One region of the Streptomyces nidicola genome, then DNA from elsewhere that is predicted to be linked to it. Evidence: riboswitches for the same ligand, from Rfam matches in the RefSeq annotation. Region 1 holds a riboswitch; the other holds the start of a gene.
The links. A riboswitch is a leader RNA that binds a small molecule or an ion and turns the genes downstream of it on or off. The one in region 1 is predicted to bind ZMP and ZTP.
Positions count from the first base shown of each region.

Region 2: it holds a riboswitch for ZMP and ZTP, as region 1 does, so the genes downstream of both, ACOKM3_RS18090 (glycine hydroxymethyltransferase) here and ACOKM3_RS02535 (bifunctional 5,10-methylenetetrahydrofolate dehydrogenase/5,10-methenyltetrahydrofolate cyclohydrolase) in region 1, are expected to answer to the same signal.

Region 1 is NZ_JBNBPI010000001.1:531,979-538,117, reverse strand. Features, by position in the region: gene ACOKM3_RS02550 (amidohydrolase family protein) at 1-210, shown strand, start outside; gene ACOKM3_RS02545 (hypothetical protein) at 229-420, opposite strand; gene ACOKM3_RS02540 (hypothetical protein) at 423-713, opposite strand; ZMP/ZTP riboswitch at 806-891, shown strand; gene ACOKM3_RS02535 (bifunctional 5,10-methylenetetrahydrofolate dehydrogenase/5,10-methenyltetrahydrofolate cyclohydrolase) at 914-1,783, shown strand; gene ACOKM3_RS02530 (haloacid dehalogenase type II) at 1,789-2,562, opposite strand; gene ACOKM3_RS02525 (PPOX class F420-dependent oxidoreductase) at 2,618-3,013, opposite strand; gene ACOKM3_RS02520 (LacI family DNA-binding transcriptional regulator) at 3,218-4,213, shown strand; gene ACOKM3_RS02515 (RpiB/LacA/LacB family sugar-phosphate isomerase) at 4,263-4,721, shown strand; gene ACOKM3_RS02510 (MFS transporter) at 4,847-6,139, shown strand, end outside.
Region 2 is NZ_JBNBPI010000001.1:3,995,455-4,001,593, reverse strand. Features, by position in the region: gene rocD (ornithine--oxo-acid transaminase) at 1-932, opposite strand, end outside; ZMP/ZTP riboswitch at 1,061-1,147, shown strand; gene ACOKM3_RS18090 (glycine hydroxymethyltransferase) at 1,191-2,639, shown strand; gene ACOKM3_RS18085 (hypothetical protein) at 3,992-4,666, opposite strand; gene trpS (tryptophan--tRNA ligase) at 4,814-5,830, shown strand; gene ACOKM3_RS18075 (2'-5' RNA ligase family protein) at 5,895-6,139, shown strand, end outside.

The DNA.
Region 1 (6,139 bases):
GGCCTGCCCAACGACCGCGTCCTCGCCATGGCCACGACGGAAGCCGCTCGCGCGCTGCGCCTTGAGGAGACGACCGGCCGGCTCACTGCCGGCTACAGCGCCGACATCCTCGTGGTGACCGGCGACCCGCTCGCCGACCTCGGGGCGCTGCGGTCGGTGGCGGCCGTGATCGCGGCGGGCCGACTGCACGGGCCGGGGGACAACGCGTAGCAGCGGCAGGGGAGTTGTTCAGTTCCCGGGGCCCTCGCAAGGGTCGTCGCCCGGGGCCAGTGGCCGGGTGTCCGCCGCCAGGCAGGAGGAGTACACGCGCGTCGGCGTGGGCCGTGGCTCAGGTCCCGATGCGGCCGTCATCGCGACGGCCAGCCCGACGCCGACGGCGACCAGCACGACCAGGGCGGCAACGAGCATGACGAAGCGCATCGTCATCCACCGCCGAAGTGGTCGCGGAGCGCCTCGTGGCAGTCGTCCTCGCCGGCGTTCCGGACGCGCGAGAACGCCACCGCCCCGTCCTTCTTGCCGTCCTGCTCGTTCTTGGCCAACTGCTTCTCGAGGTCCGCGATCAGCTCGGCGCACCGGGCGCTGACGGGCTTTCCGGGCTTCGGATCGGGCTCCGGGGAGGCGTTGAGGCCGAAGGTGACGGCGAGGCCGGCCGCACACAGCACCGCCCACGCGACAACCCACGCGCGGCGGCTCCTCGGTATGAGTCTTGGCACCCCGGCATCTTACGAGCACTTCGGCGGACTTTCGCCGGAACGAGCCTTCGTGGCCGGCGCGCTCCGTGCGGCTGCGGTGTCGACTACAGTTCCCCGTGGGCCGTGACTGGCGCTGAGGTGGAGCACCACCGGGGAGCGGTCCGACACGATGTCGTTGCCGTGCGCCTGGGCGAGTGGTCAGCAACGCCTGGAGGGCAACGATGTCCGAGACTCGCACGGCTCACCTCATGGACGGCTCCGGCCTCGCCGCACGGATCGTCGCGGAGACCGCTGCCAGAGCGGCGGAGATCACCGGTCGCACGGGAGTCAGCCCCTGTCTGGCGACGGTACTGGTGGGCGAGGACCCCGCGTCCGCCACGTACGTCCGCATGAAGCGGGCACGGTGCGCGAAGGCAGGCATCACATCCCGGCACATCGGCCTGCCCGCCACCACCACGACCGCCGAACTCGTCCACACCCTCTCGGACTTGTCCGGCGATCCGGACGTGCACGGCATCCTGCTCCAGCACCCTTGCGGCCCGCGCATCGACGAGCGGGCCGCGTTCGAGGCCATCGCGCCGGAGAAGGACGTCGACGGCGTCACGATGCAATCCTTCGCCGCGATGAGCTTCGCGCGGCCCGGCTTCGTGTCGTGCACGCCTGGCGGAATCATGCGCCTGCTCGAGGCGTACGACGTCGAACTCGCCGGCAAGCGGGCCGTGGTGGTGGGACGCAGCGCGATCCTCGGCAAGCCGGTCGGCATGCTCCTGCTGGCCAAGGACGCGACGGTGACCTACTGCCACTCCCGCACCACCGACCTGTCGGCGAACCTCCGGGAAGCGGACATCGTGGTGGCGGCCGTGGGGCGGCCCCGGCTGATCCGCGGTGCGGACATCAAACCGGGCGCGGTCGTGATCGACGCCGGCTACAACCCCGGCAACGTCGGCGACGTGGACCATGACACCGCCCTCACCCGAGCAGGTCTGATCACCCCGGTCCCCGGCGGCGTCGGGCCGATGACCATCGCGGTGCTGCTCGAGCAGACGGTGAAGGCCGCCGCGGACCAGCTCGGAACCGCGCACCACATGTGAGTCCGCTATGCGCGCCCCGGGTACGGCGCGAGGTGCCGGTCCGCGGTCCAGGGCCTGTCACCCACCAGCGCCGCCAACTGGACCAGGTCACCCGCCACCAGATCCCAATCTGCGTCGGGTGCCAAGTCCTTGGTCTGCGTGGGTCCGTACTCGGTCGGCCGCGCGACGAAGGCGGTCCGAAGGCCCGCGTCCCGGGCGGCGCGCAGGTCTTCGTTGTGGGCCGCCGCGAGCATGACCTGGTCGGGGCGCAGCCCCAGGAAGGCGGCGGCCCGCTCGTAGGCCTCGCGTTGGGGTTTGTACGCGCGGGTGATGTCGGAGGCGACGATCACGTCCCAGGGGAGGCCCGCGTGCTTGGCCAGGCGGGACAGGAGCGCGAGGTTGCCGTTCGACAACGCCCCGGTCGTCACGCTCCTGGCCAGTTGCTCCAGACCAGGAACGGAATCGGTCCACGCCGGCAGCCGATGCCACGCCTCGTTGAGCCACCTCAACTCGGCCTCGTCGAACGCCGTGGGGTCGACGCCGTGCTCGCCCAGCACGGTCCGCAGGTTCTCCGCGTGGAGCACGTCGAGCGGCACGAATCCCCGTCGACCGGTGCGTACGGGTTCCATCGCCGGCTGGTAGAGCTCCCGCCAGCGCATGGCGAACGCGGTCCCGTCGAGCGTCAGGCCGTGCCGTGCGGCGAAGTCGTCGACGGCGGCCGCGACTCCGGTCCGCCAGTCGACGACCGTACCGAAGGTGTCGAACAGCACGGCCTCGAGCTGCTGAATGCGTCCATCCATTGGAATCGGCCTTTCGTAGACGGCGAGGACGTCAGGCTCCCACGCCCCTTCGTGCTCAGCCGCGCGGGGAGTGGACCGAGTCGGCGCTGATGGCGAGGAGGACGCGCTCCTGGTCGCGCCCGCCGAACCAGGGGTAGGGCCCGCCCAGGTACTTGTGCGCCACCTTGTCGATGTGCGCCTCCGCGCCCTCGGTCGTGGACGTCACGACGCGGCCGCGGAGGGCCCAGTACCGCGAGGGCTCCGCCGGATCCGCGATGCCGACGGCGACGCGCGGATCGCGGCGGATGTTCCGCATCTTCTGATGGGTGGTCACCGTGTTGATGACAACGTGATCCCCGTCCCTGTCCACCCAGGTCTGAGTGATCTGCGGCGAACCGTCAGGCATGAGTGTCGTCAGGAAACAGATGGCCGGCCCGTCCAGGACGGCGGCCAGCTCACTCGGCAATGACATCTCGGACACCTTTCACGTCTGACACGGAACGCCCACCCAATCAAAGCCCGCCGCACCGGCCGCACTCAGGGGACCGAGTCCCGGGGCTCAGCCGGTGTGCTCGCCCCGCCGACCCCTTGCCCACGCCCCGCCCCGTATGCGATCTTAAAGTCATCCATGCTATGGAAACGTTTCCATGGAATCCACGAGGAGGTGGAGCAACGGATGGCCACGATCAAGGACGTCGCGGCGCGGGCCGGGGTCGCGCTCGGGACCGCGTCGCGGGTGCTCAGCGGGAGCAGTCAGACCTCGGCCGATTCCCGCGCGCGAGTGCTCGCGGCCGCCGCCGAGTTGGGCTACGTGGCCAACGGGCCCGCCCGTGCCCTGCGGCGCGCCCGGACCGACGTACTGGGGCTGCTCGTCTCGGACATCCGCAACCCGTTCTTCTCCGAACTGGCGCACGCCGCCGAGCAGGAGGCACGCAGGCACGGCTACACCGTCCTGCTGGCCAACGCCAACGAGGACGCCGACCAGGCCGACGCCTACCTCCGGACCTTCGCCTCGCAGCGCATCGACGGCCTGCTGTTCGCGCCGCAGAGCACCGTCTCGCCGCAGCTCGCCGCCACCGTCGCCTCCGGTCTTCCGCTCGTCTTCCTCAACCGCACGATCGACGGACTCGACGCGCCGATGTACGGGACGGACAACGCGCAGGGCGTCGGGCAGGTGCTCCACTGGCTGCAGCGGCGCGGGCATCGTGACGTCGCCTTCATCGGGGGCCCCGACGCCATCTCCACCGGCGCCGAGCGCCGCGCCGCCTACCTCGCCGGGCGCGAGCGGCACGGCATCAGCACCGACGAACGGCTGCTGGACGCCGGTGACTTCCTCTCCGACGGGGCCGCCAAGGCCATGCACCGCGTCCTCGACCGCGGCGTCCCGTTCACGGCGGTCTTCGGTGCGAACGGCCTGACCACCCTCGGTGCCGTGCGCGCGCTGCGCGAGCGGCTCGGCGTCGAACAGGCGGCCCGCATCGAGGTCGTGTCCGTCGATGACCTCGACTGGTTCGAGTTCGCCTCGCCACCCATCAGCGCGGTCCGCCAGGACGCGGCGGAGATCGGCCGCCTCGGCGTACGCGGGGTGGTGGACCTCATCGCCGGTCGCCCGGCCGCGGGCGAGCGCGTCCCCACGTCCTTCGTCGACCGGGCGCCCAAGGCCCAACAGTGAGTGCCCGCACGGCACTTGAGTCACAAAAATTCGAAAGGCAGGACAACGCATGAGGGTCGCCCTCGGCGCGGACCACGCAGGTTTCGCACTCAAGCACGCCGTCCGACAGGCCATCGAGGCGCTCGGGCACGACGTGGTGGACTGCGGCACCCACGGCAGCGAACCCGTCGACTTCCCCGACATCACCCGCGCCACCTGCGAGCCCGTGCTCAGCGGCGCCGCCGACCGCGCCGTGCTCGTGTGCGGCACCGGACAGGGCGCCGTCATGGCCGCCAACAAGCTGCCCGGCATCCGCTGCGGCCTCGCCCACGAGCCGTACTCCGCCCATCAGTCGGTCGAGCACGACGACGCCAACGCCATCGCCATGGGTGCCTGGCTCGTGCCGCACGCGCTCGTGCCCGACATCGTCCGTGAGTTCCTGGGCGCCACCTTCGACGACGACGCGGACACCCGCCGCCGCGTCGCGAAACTCAACGCGCTCGACGAACTGACGCCCACCCCCGCCTGACACACCCCCGCCGCACCACCCCTGCTTTTCCCCGCACCGACGCCCTCTCCCCACGCCCGCGCACACACCGCGCCGGGCGTCCCCTCGGCGTACCCGCACGTGCCCCGAACCCGCAGGAGATCCCCATGTCCACCCGCACCCCCGCCGGACAGCCGAGCGTGCTCGGCTCCAAGGACCGCGTCAAAACCGCGATCGCCGCCGCCTTCGGAACCAGCGTCGAGAACTACGACTTCATCGCCTACGGCACCGCCTCCGCCCTCTACTTCGGCGCCGTCTTCTTCCCCGAGAGCGACCGCTTCGTCGGCACCCTGCTCTCCTTCGCGACGCTCGCGGTCGGCTTCGTCATGCGCCCGCTCGGCGGCGCCGTCGGCGGCTACTTCGCCGACAAGTTCGGCCGCAAGCCCGTCCTCGTGGCCGCGATGATCGTCATGGGCGCGGCCACGTTCCTCATCGGCGCGCTCCCCACGTACGGACAGGTGGGCGTGCTCGCACCGATCCTGCTGACCGTGATCCGGATGATCCAGGGCCTCGCGTTCGGCGCCGAATGGGGCGGGGCGATCACCATGGCGTACGAGCACGCGCCCTGGCACCGGCGCGGCATGTTCGCCGCGATACCCCAGTCGGGCAACCCGCTGGGCATCGCCCTCGCCAGCGGTGTGTTCGCCTGGAGCGCCACGCTGGAAGGCAGTTGGCAGTGGCGGACCCCGTTCCTGGTGAGCGCCGTCCTCGTGGTCGCCGCGCTGATCGTGCGCTCGCGGCTCTCGGAATCCCCCGAGTTCAAGGAGGCCCGGGCCGAGGGCAGGACGGAGCGGAATCCCTTCCTGGCCACGCTGAAGGGGGACTGGCGCGGCATCCTGCGGGTCATCGCGCTGCGCGTCGTCGAGTCCTTCGCCTACTACTCGACGGCGACCTATCTGCTCAGCTACATCACCGACCACCACCCCGACCTGCGGCCCGTCGCCCTGGGTGCGATCACCGTCGCCAGCGTTCTGGCCATCGGTGTCACCTTCCTGGCAGGCGCGCTCACCGACCGCATCGGACGGCGGCCCATCTACATCGCCGGTTGCACGGCGGCCATCCTCTTCGCGTTCCCCATGTACCTGCTCACCAACTCCGCTCAACCCGCCCTGGTCGTCACCGTGTTCATCATCGGCATCGGCCTCATCCACGCCTCGCTCACCGGCACCCAGGGCTCCCTGCTCACCGAGCAGTTCCGCACCGCGACCCGCACATCGGGCGCCTCGCTCGGCTACCAGGTCGCGGCGGCCATCGGCGGCTTCGCCCCGCTGCTCGCCGCCGCCCTGGTGGGCGCCTTCGGCTGGCCGGGCGCCGCGCTGCTCTACCTCGGCGCGGCCGTGATCGGCCTCATCGGCATCCTGGTCACGAAGGAGACCTGGGGGCGTGCCGAGCGTGAGCGC
Region 2 (6,139 bases), 3.5 Mb from region 1:
CGCAGCATCGCGATCACCTCCAGGGCCACGGCGCAGGCGAGGGGGTTCCCGCCGAACGTCGACCCGTGCTCGCCCGGCCGGAACACCCCGAGCACGGCCTTGCTCGACACCACCGCCGACACCGGCACGACCCCGCCGCCGAGCGCCTTGCCCAGCACGTACATGTCCGGCACCACGCCCTCGTGCTCGCACGCGAAGGTACGACCGGTCCGCCCGAGGCCCGACTGGATCTCGTCCGCGACGAACAGCACGTTCCGCTCGCGCGTCAGCTCCCGGACGCCCGCGAGATAGCCGGGCGGCGGGACGAGCACGCCCGCCTCGCCCTGGATCGGCTCGATCAGCACCGCCACCGTCTCGTCCGTGACCGCGGCGCGCAGCGCGTCCAGATCGCCGTACGGGACGATGTCGAAGCCCGGCGTGTACGGACCGAAGTCGGCGCGGGCCTCCTCGTCGGTGGAGAAGCTCACGATGGTCGTCGTACGGCCGTGGAAGTTGTCGCTCGCGACCACGATCCTGGCCCGCCCGTCCGGCACGCCCTTGACCCGGTAGCCCCACTTGCGCGCGGTCTTCACGGCGGTCTCGACGGCCTCCGCGCCCGTGTTCATCGGCAGCACCATCTCCATGCCGCACAGCTCGGCGAGCTCCGTGCAGAACGCGGCGAACCGGTCGTGGTGGAAGGCCCGCGACGTCAGCGTCACCCGCTCCAGCTGGGCCTTCGCGGCCTCGATGAGGCGACGGTTGCCGTGCCCGAAGTTGAGCGCCGAGTACCCGGCGAGCATGTCGAGGTAGCGCCGCCCCTCGACGTCCGTCATCCACGCGCCCTCGGCGGTGGCGACGACGACCGGGAGCGGGTGGTAGTTGTGCGCGCCATGGTCTTCGGAGGCGGTGATGAAGTCCTGCGTGGCGTGTCCTGCGGTGGTCGGTGGAGTCACAGAAGTCACGGGATCTCCGTTCGTCGCGGCTCATCGCGCTGGGTGTGGGACGGGCTTGTGGCCCCTTCCTATCGTCGCTCGCGATGTGGACGTGGAAACCTCGCCCGGCGACGCGCCCGCTAATGTGGGGGCAGGGCCGTGACTGGCGCGCTGGGATGGGATCGACCATCGGGGAGCGGCCCGAGCAGTGTGTGCCGTGCGCCTGGGCCGACCACCCGTGAACCGACCGCGTATCGACCGTGTCCGGAGGCTGCCCCCATGACCGATGCCCGCTTGACCCCCGAATCCACCGCGTACCGCGCCGCCCTCGATGTCGTACGGGGCGTGGAGCCGCGCGTCGCCGACGCCATCGCGCAGGAGCTGACCGACCAGCGCGAGATGCTCAAGCTGATCGCGTCCGAGAACTACGCGTCCCCGGCGACGCTGCTGACCATGGGCAACTGGTTCAGCGACAAGTACGCCGAAGGCACCATCGGCCGCCGCTTCTACGCCGGCTGCCGCAACGTCGACACCGTCGAGTCGATCGCCGCGGAGCACGCCCGCGAGCTGTTCGGCGCGCGGCACGCGTATGTGCAGCCGCACTCCGGGATCGACGCCAACCTCGTCGCCTTCTGGGCCGTGCTCGCCGACCGTGTCGAGGCGCCGTTCCTCGCGAAGACCGGGGTCCGGCAGATCAACGACCTCACCGAGGCGGACTGGGCCGAGCTGCGCCAGGCCTTCGGCAACCAGCGGATGCTCGGTATGTCGCTGGACGCCGGTGGCCACCTCACGCACGGCTTCAGGCCGAATATCAGCGGAAAAATGTTCGATCAGCGGTCGTACGGCACCGACCCCGCCACCGGGCTCATCGACTACGAGGCGCTGCGCGCGCAGGCCCGCGAGTTCAAGCCGATGATCATCGTCGCCGGTTACTCCGCGTACCCGCGCCTCGTGAACTTCCGGATCATGCGGGAGATCGCCGACGAGGTCGGGGCGACGCTCATGGTCGACATGGCGCACTTCGCGGGGCTCGTCGCGGGCAAGGTGCTCACCGGCGACTTCGACCCGGTGCCGCACGCGCAGATCGTCACCACGACCACCCACAAGTCGCTGCGTGGGCCGCGTGGCGGCATGGTGCTGTGCGACGACTCGCTGAAGGACCAGGTCGACCGGGGCTGCCCGATGGTGCTCGGCGGGCCGCTGCCGCACGTCATGGCCGCGAAGGCGGTCGCCCTCGCCGAGGCGCGGCAGCCCGCGTTCCAGGACTACGCGCAGCGCATCGTCGACAACGCGCGGGCACTGGCGGAGGGGCTCACGCGGCGCGGCGCGACGCTCGTCACCGGCGGCACGGACAACCACCTCAACCTCATCGACGTGGCGTCCTCCTACGGCCTCACGGGGCGCCAGGCAGAGTCCGCGCTGCTCGACTCCGGCATCGTCACCAACCGCAACGCGATTCCGGCGGACCCGAACGGGGCGTGGTACACGTCCGGCATCCGTATCGGTACGCCGGCGTTGACCACGCGGGGGCTCGGTGCCGGTGAGATGGACGAGATCGCGGCGCTCATGGACCGGGTGCTGGCGGCCTCCGAGCCGGGGACCACGAAGTCCGGGGCGGTGTCCAAGGCGAGCCACGTGCTCGACCCGAAGATCGCGGACGAGGTGTCCCACCGGGCGACGGATCTCCTGGCCGGGTTCCCCCTGTACGGCCGGATCGACCTGGGCTGAGCCCCTCCGTGGCGTGGGGCGGGCGACCGTCCTACGCCACGGGGCGCTGCCCCGGCCCTCGCGGGCGGGGCTGAAAGATCGGGGCGCTGCCCCGTCCCCGTGGGCTCTCGTGCGAACGGCGGGGCCGATGGTGCCGAACCGGCGTTACGGCCTCGGGGCTCCGCCCCGGACCCCGCGCCTCAAGCGCCGGCGGGCTGGATCTGCCCAACCCGCCGTTGGGCTTCAAAGATCGGGGCTCCGCCCCGGACCCCGCGGGCTCTCGTCCCAGAGCGGGGCTGGATCTGCCCACCCGCCGCGGAGCTTGAATTGACCCACCCGCCCGCGGGCAATTGCCTGGCTCCCGCCCATCTCCCACCCACCCGCCCCCTCCGGGGGCGTCGGCCCGACGGGGTACTGCCGGCGGCTCTGGGCAATCCGCCGCCGGCCACGGCTCCCACCTGGGACGGCGAGGGGCACCACCGCCTTGGGTAATCCGCCGGCACGATGGCTCCCCACTCGCCGCCCTCCGCCTCGGGGAATCCGCCGACAGCTCCGGCTCCCCGCCCACCGCGGTCGACCGCACGCGCCATGGGCGATCCGGCGTCGGCCACGGCTCCCCACCCGTCGCGTCCTACTCCGCACCCGTCTTGGGCAACCTCCGCCAGCCACGGCTCCTCACCCGTCGCGGCCGACGCCGCCCTGCCTTGGGTAACGCCCACCACGGCTCCCCACCCGTCGCGGCCTACGCCGCACTCGTCTTGGGCAACCTCCGCCAGCCACGGCTCCCCACCCGTCGCGGCCGACGCCGCGCCCGTCTTGGGCAACCTCCGCCAGCCACGGCTCCCCACCCGAGACGGCAAGAGCCGCACCCGACTTGGGCAATCTGCCGCCTGGGGCGGCAGGGTGGGCAAGGCGGCACCCCGGTGCCGCGCACCCGTCACGACAGGCGCCGACCACGTCGCAGCTCCGGTCCCCGGCTCCGCGCGGCAGGCACCGTCTCCGCCCGGGATGCCGGAGCCCCCGGAGGGGGCGGGTGGTGGGAGGTGAGCGGGCAGTGGCGCAGCCCGGCGCCGTTCCCGGTGGTGGTGGGGGTGAGTGAGTAAGGAGCGCAGCCCGGCGCCGTTCCTGGCGGTGGTGGGTGGTGAGCGGGCGCCGGTGGGGCCGGGCGCCGTTTCCGGCGGTGGTGGGAGGTGAGCGGGCAGCGGCGCGGTCCGGCACCGCCGCGGCGGGGGTTGGAGGTGAGCGGGCACCGGTACAGCCCGGCATCGCCTCGGCGGGCGTTGGAGGCGAGCGGCCAGCGGCGCTGCACCGCCTCGGCGGGCATGGGAGGTGAGCGGGCACCTGGGCCGCCCGGCACCGATCCCCGCGCCGCCCTACCGGTCGACCAGTTGTTGGTGGGGTTCCCGTGGGGCCCGGGGGCGGGTGCGTATTCGCCATAGCAATGCCGCCGCGGCGAGGCCCACGGCCACGCCCGACAGCCCCCACCACCACGGGTTCCGGGTGGGGAGTTCCTCCGGGGGATCGGGCGCGGGGAACACCCCGGCGCGCGTCAACTGGTCGACGAGGGGTGGGGAGGCGCGGTGCCAGCGGAGGTCGTCGTCGTTGACGTCGACCATCGGGTCCGTGCGGAGCCACGGCGTGCCGTCCGCCGCGATGATCAGCTGGTCCTGGCGCTCGATGACCGTGTCGGTGCCGGGCGCGCTGTGGGTGTCGGGCCAGCCCGCCACACCGGTCAGGCCCCATATGACCGTGGCCACCACGGGCGGGAACCGCCCCTCCTGCCAGGAGTCCGGCACCCGCTCGGTCACCGTGTCGAACCCCGTGGTCAAGCGCTCGAGCCGGGCGAAGTTCCGATCCTCGTTGTGCAGGGTCACCGAAGGGCCCGCCCCGGCGCCGGGAGCGATCACCACCGCAAGGTCCGGCACATCCATTCCGGTGCCGGGCTGCGTCGGCCGGGCGTGCGCGACGGACGCCCCCGCCGACAGCAGCGCCACCACCACGAGCAGCACCCGGGCCCACCGGAGCCCACCCCCTCGTACGTACCGCATCCCCACCCCCGTCGCCCCGCCCCCACGTGACTCCCGCCACATCGACAAGCTACCGGCGCCCACTGACAACGACCAGGTCGTGTCCCGCCGCGCGAAGGACCTTCGGCCGCTGCGGAGCTGTGTGGCGCACCTGAGACAATGAGGCACATGGCCTCTGATGTTCGCCCTCGTGTGCTCTCCGGGATCCAGCCCACCGCCGGCTCGTTCCACCTCGGCAACTACCTCGGTGCGGTGCGCCAGTGGGTGGCGCTGCAGGAGTCCCACGACGCCTTCTACATGGTCGTGGACCTGCATGCGATCACCGTTCCGCAGGACCCGAAGGAGCTGCGGGCCAACACCCGGCTCGCCGCCGCGCAGCTGCTCGCCGCGGGCCTCGACCCGGAGCGCTGCACGCTGTTCGTGCAGAGCCACGTCCCGGAGCACGCGCAGCTCGCCTGGGTCATGAACTGCATCACGGGCTTCGGTGAGGCCTCCCGCATGACGCAGTTCAAGGACAAGTCGGCGAAGCAGGGTGCTGACCGGGCCTCCGTCGGCCTGTTCACGTATCCGGTTCTCCAGGTCGCGGACATCCTGCTCTACCAGGCGAACCAGGTCCCGGTCGGTGAGGACCAGCGTCAGCACATCGAGCTGACCCGCGACCTCGCCACGCGCTTCAACGGCCGCTTCGGCGACACGTTCACGCTCCCGGCGCCGTACATCCTCAAGGAGACGGCGAAGATCTACGACCTTCAGGACCCGTCGATCAAGATGAGCAAGTCGGCGTCGACGCCGAAGGGCCTCATCAACCTGCTCGACGAGCCGAAGGCGACCGCCAAGAAGGTCAAGAGCGCCGTCACCGACACCGACACCGTGATCCGCTACGACGCGGAGAACAAGCCGGGCGTCAGCAACCTGCTCACCATCTACTCCACCCTCACCGGTGCCGGTATCCCGGAACTGGAGAAGAAGTACGAGGGCAAGATGTACGGTGCGCTGAAGACGGACCTGGCCGAGGTCATGGTGGACTTCGTGACACCGTTCCGGACCCGCACCCAGGAATATCTGGACGACCCGGAGACGCTTGACTCGATCCTGGCCAAGGGCGCGGAGAAGGCGCGGGCCGTCGCCGCGGAGACCCTCGCCCAGGCCTACGACAAGGTCGGCTTCCTGCCCGCCAAGCACTGAGCCGAGCTCCGAAGAGTCCGGAGCGCGACGCCACCCGCCCGCCACACGACGACAGGAGTATGACGTGGGGACCGTAACGATCGGTGTCTCGATCGCGGTCCCGGAGCCTCACGGCAGCCTGCTCCAGGAGCGGCGCGCGGGCTTCGGCGACGCCGCGGCGCACGGCATTCCCACGCACATCACCCTGCTCCCGCCGACCGAGGTGGAGGGCGGCGACCTCACGGCGATCGAGGCGCATCTGGAGGAAGTCGCGTCCGGCGGGCGGCCGTTCGCGATGCGGCTTTCCGGCACGGGCACGTTCCGGCCGCT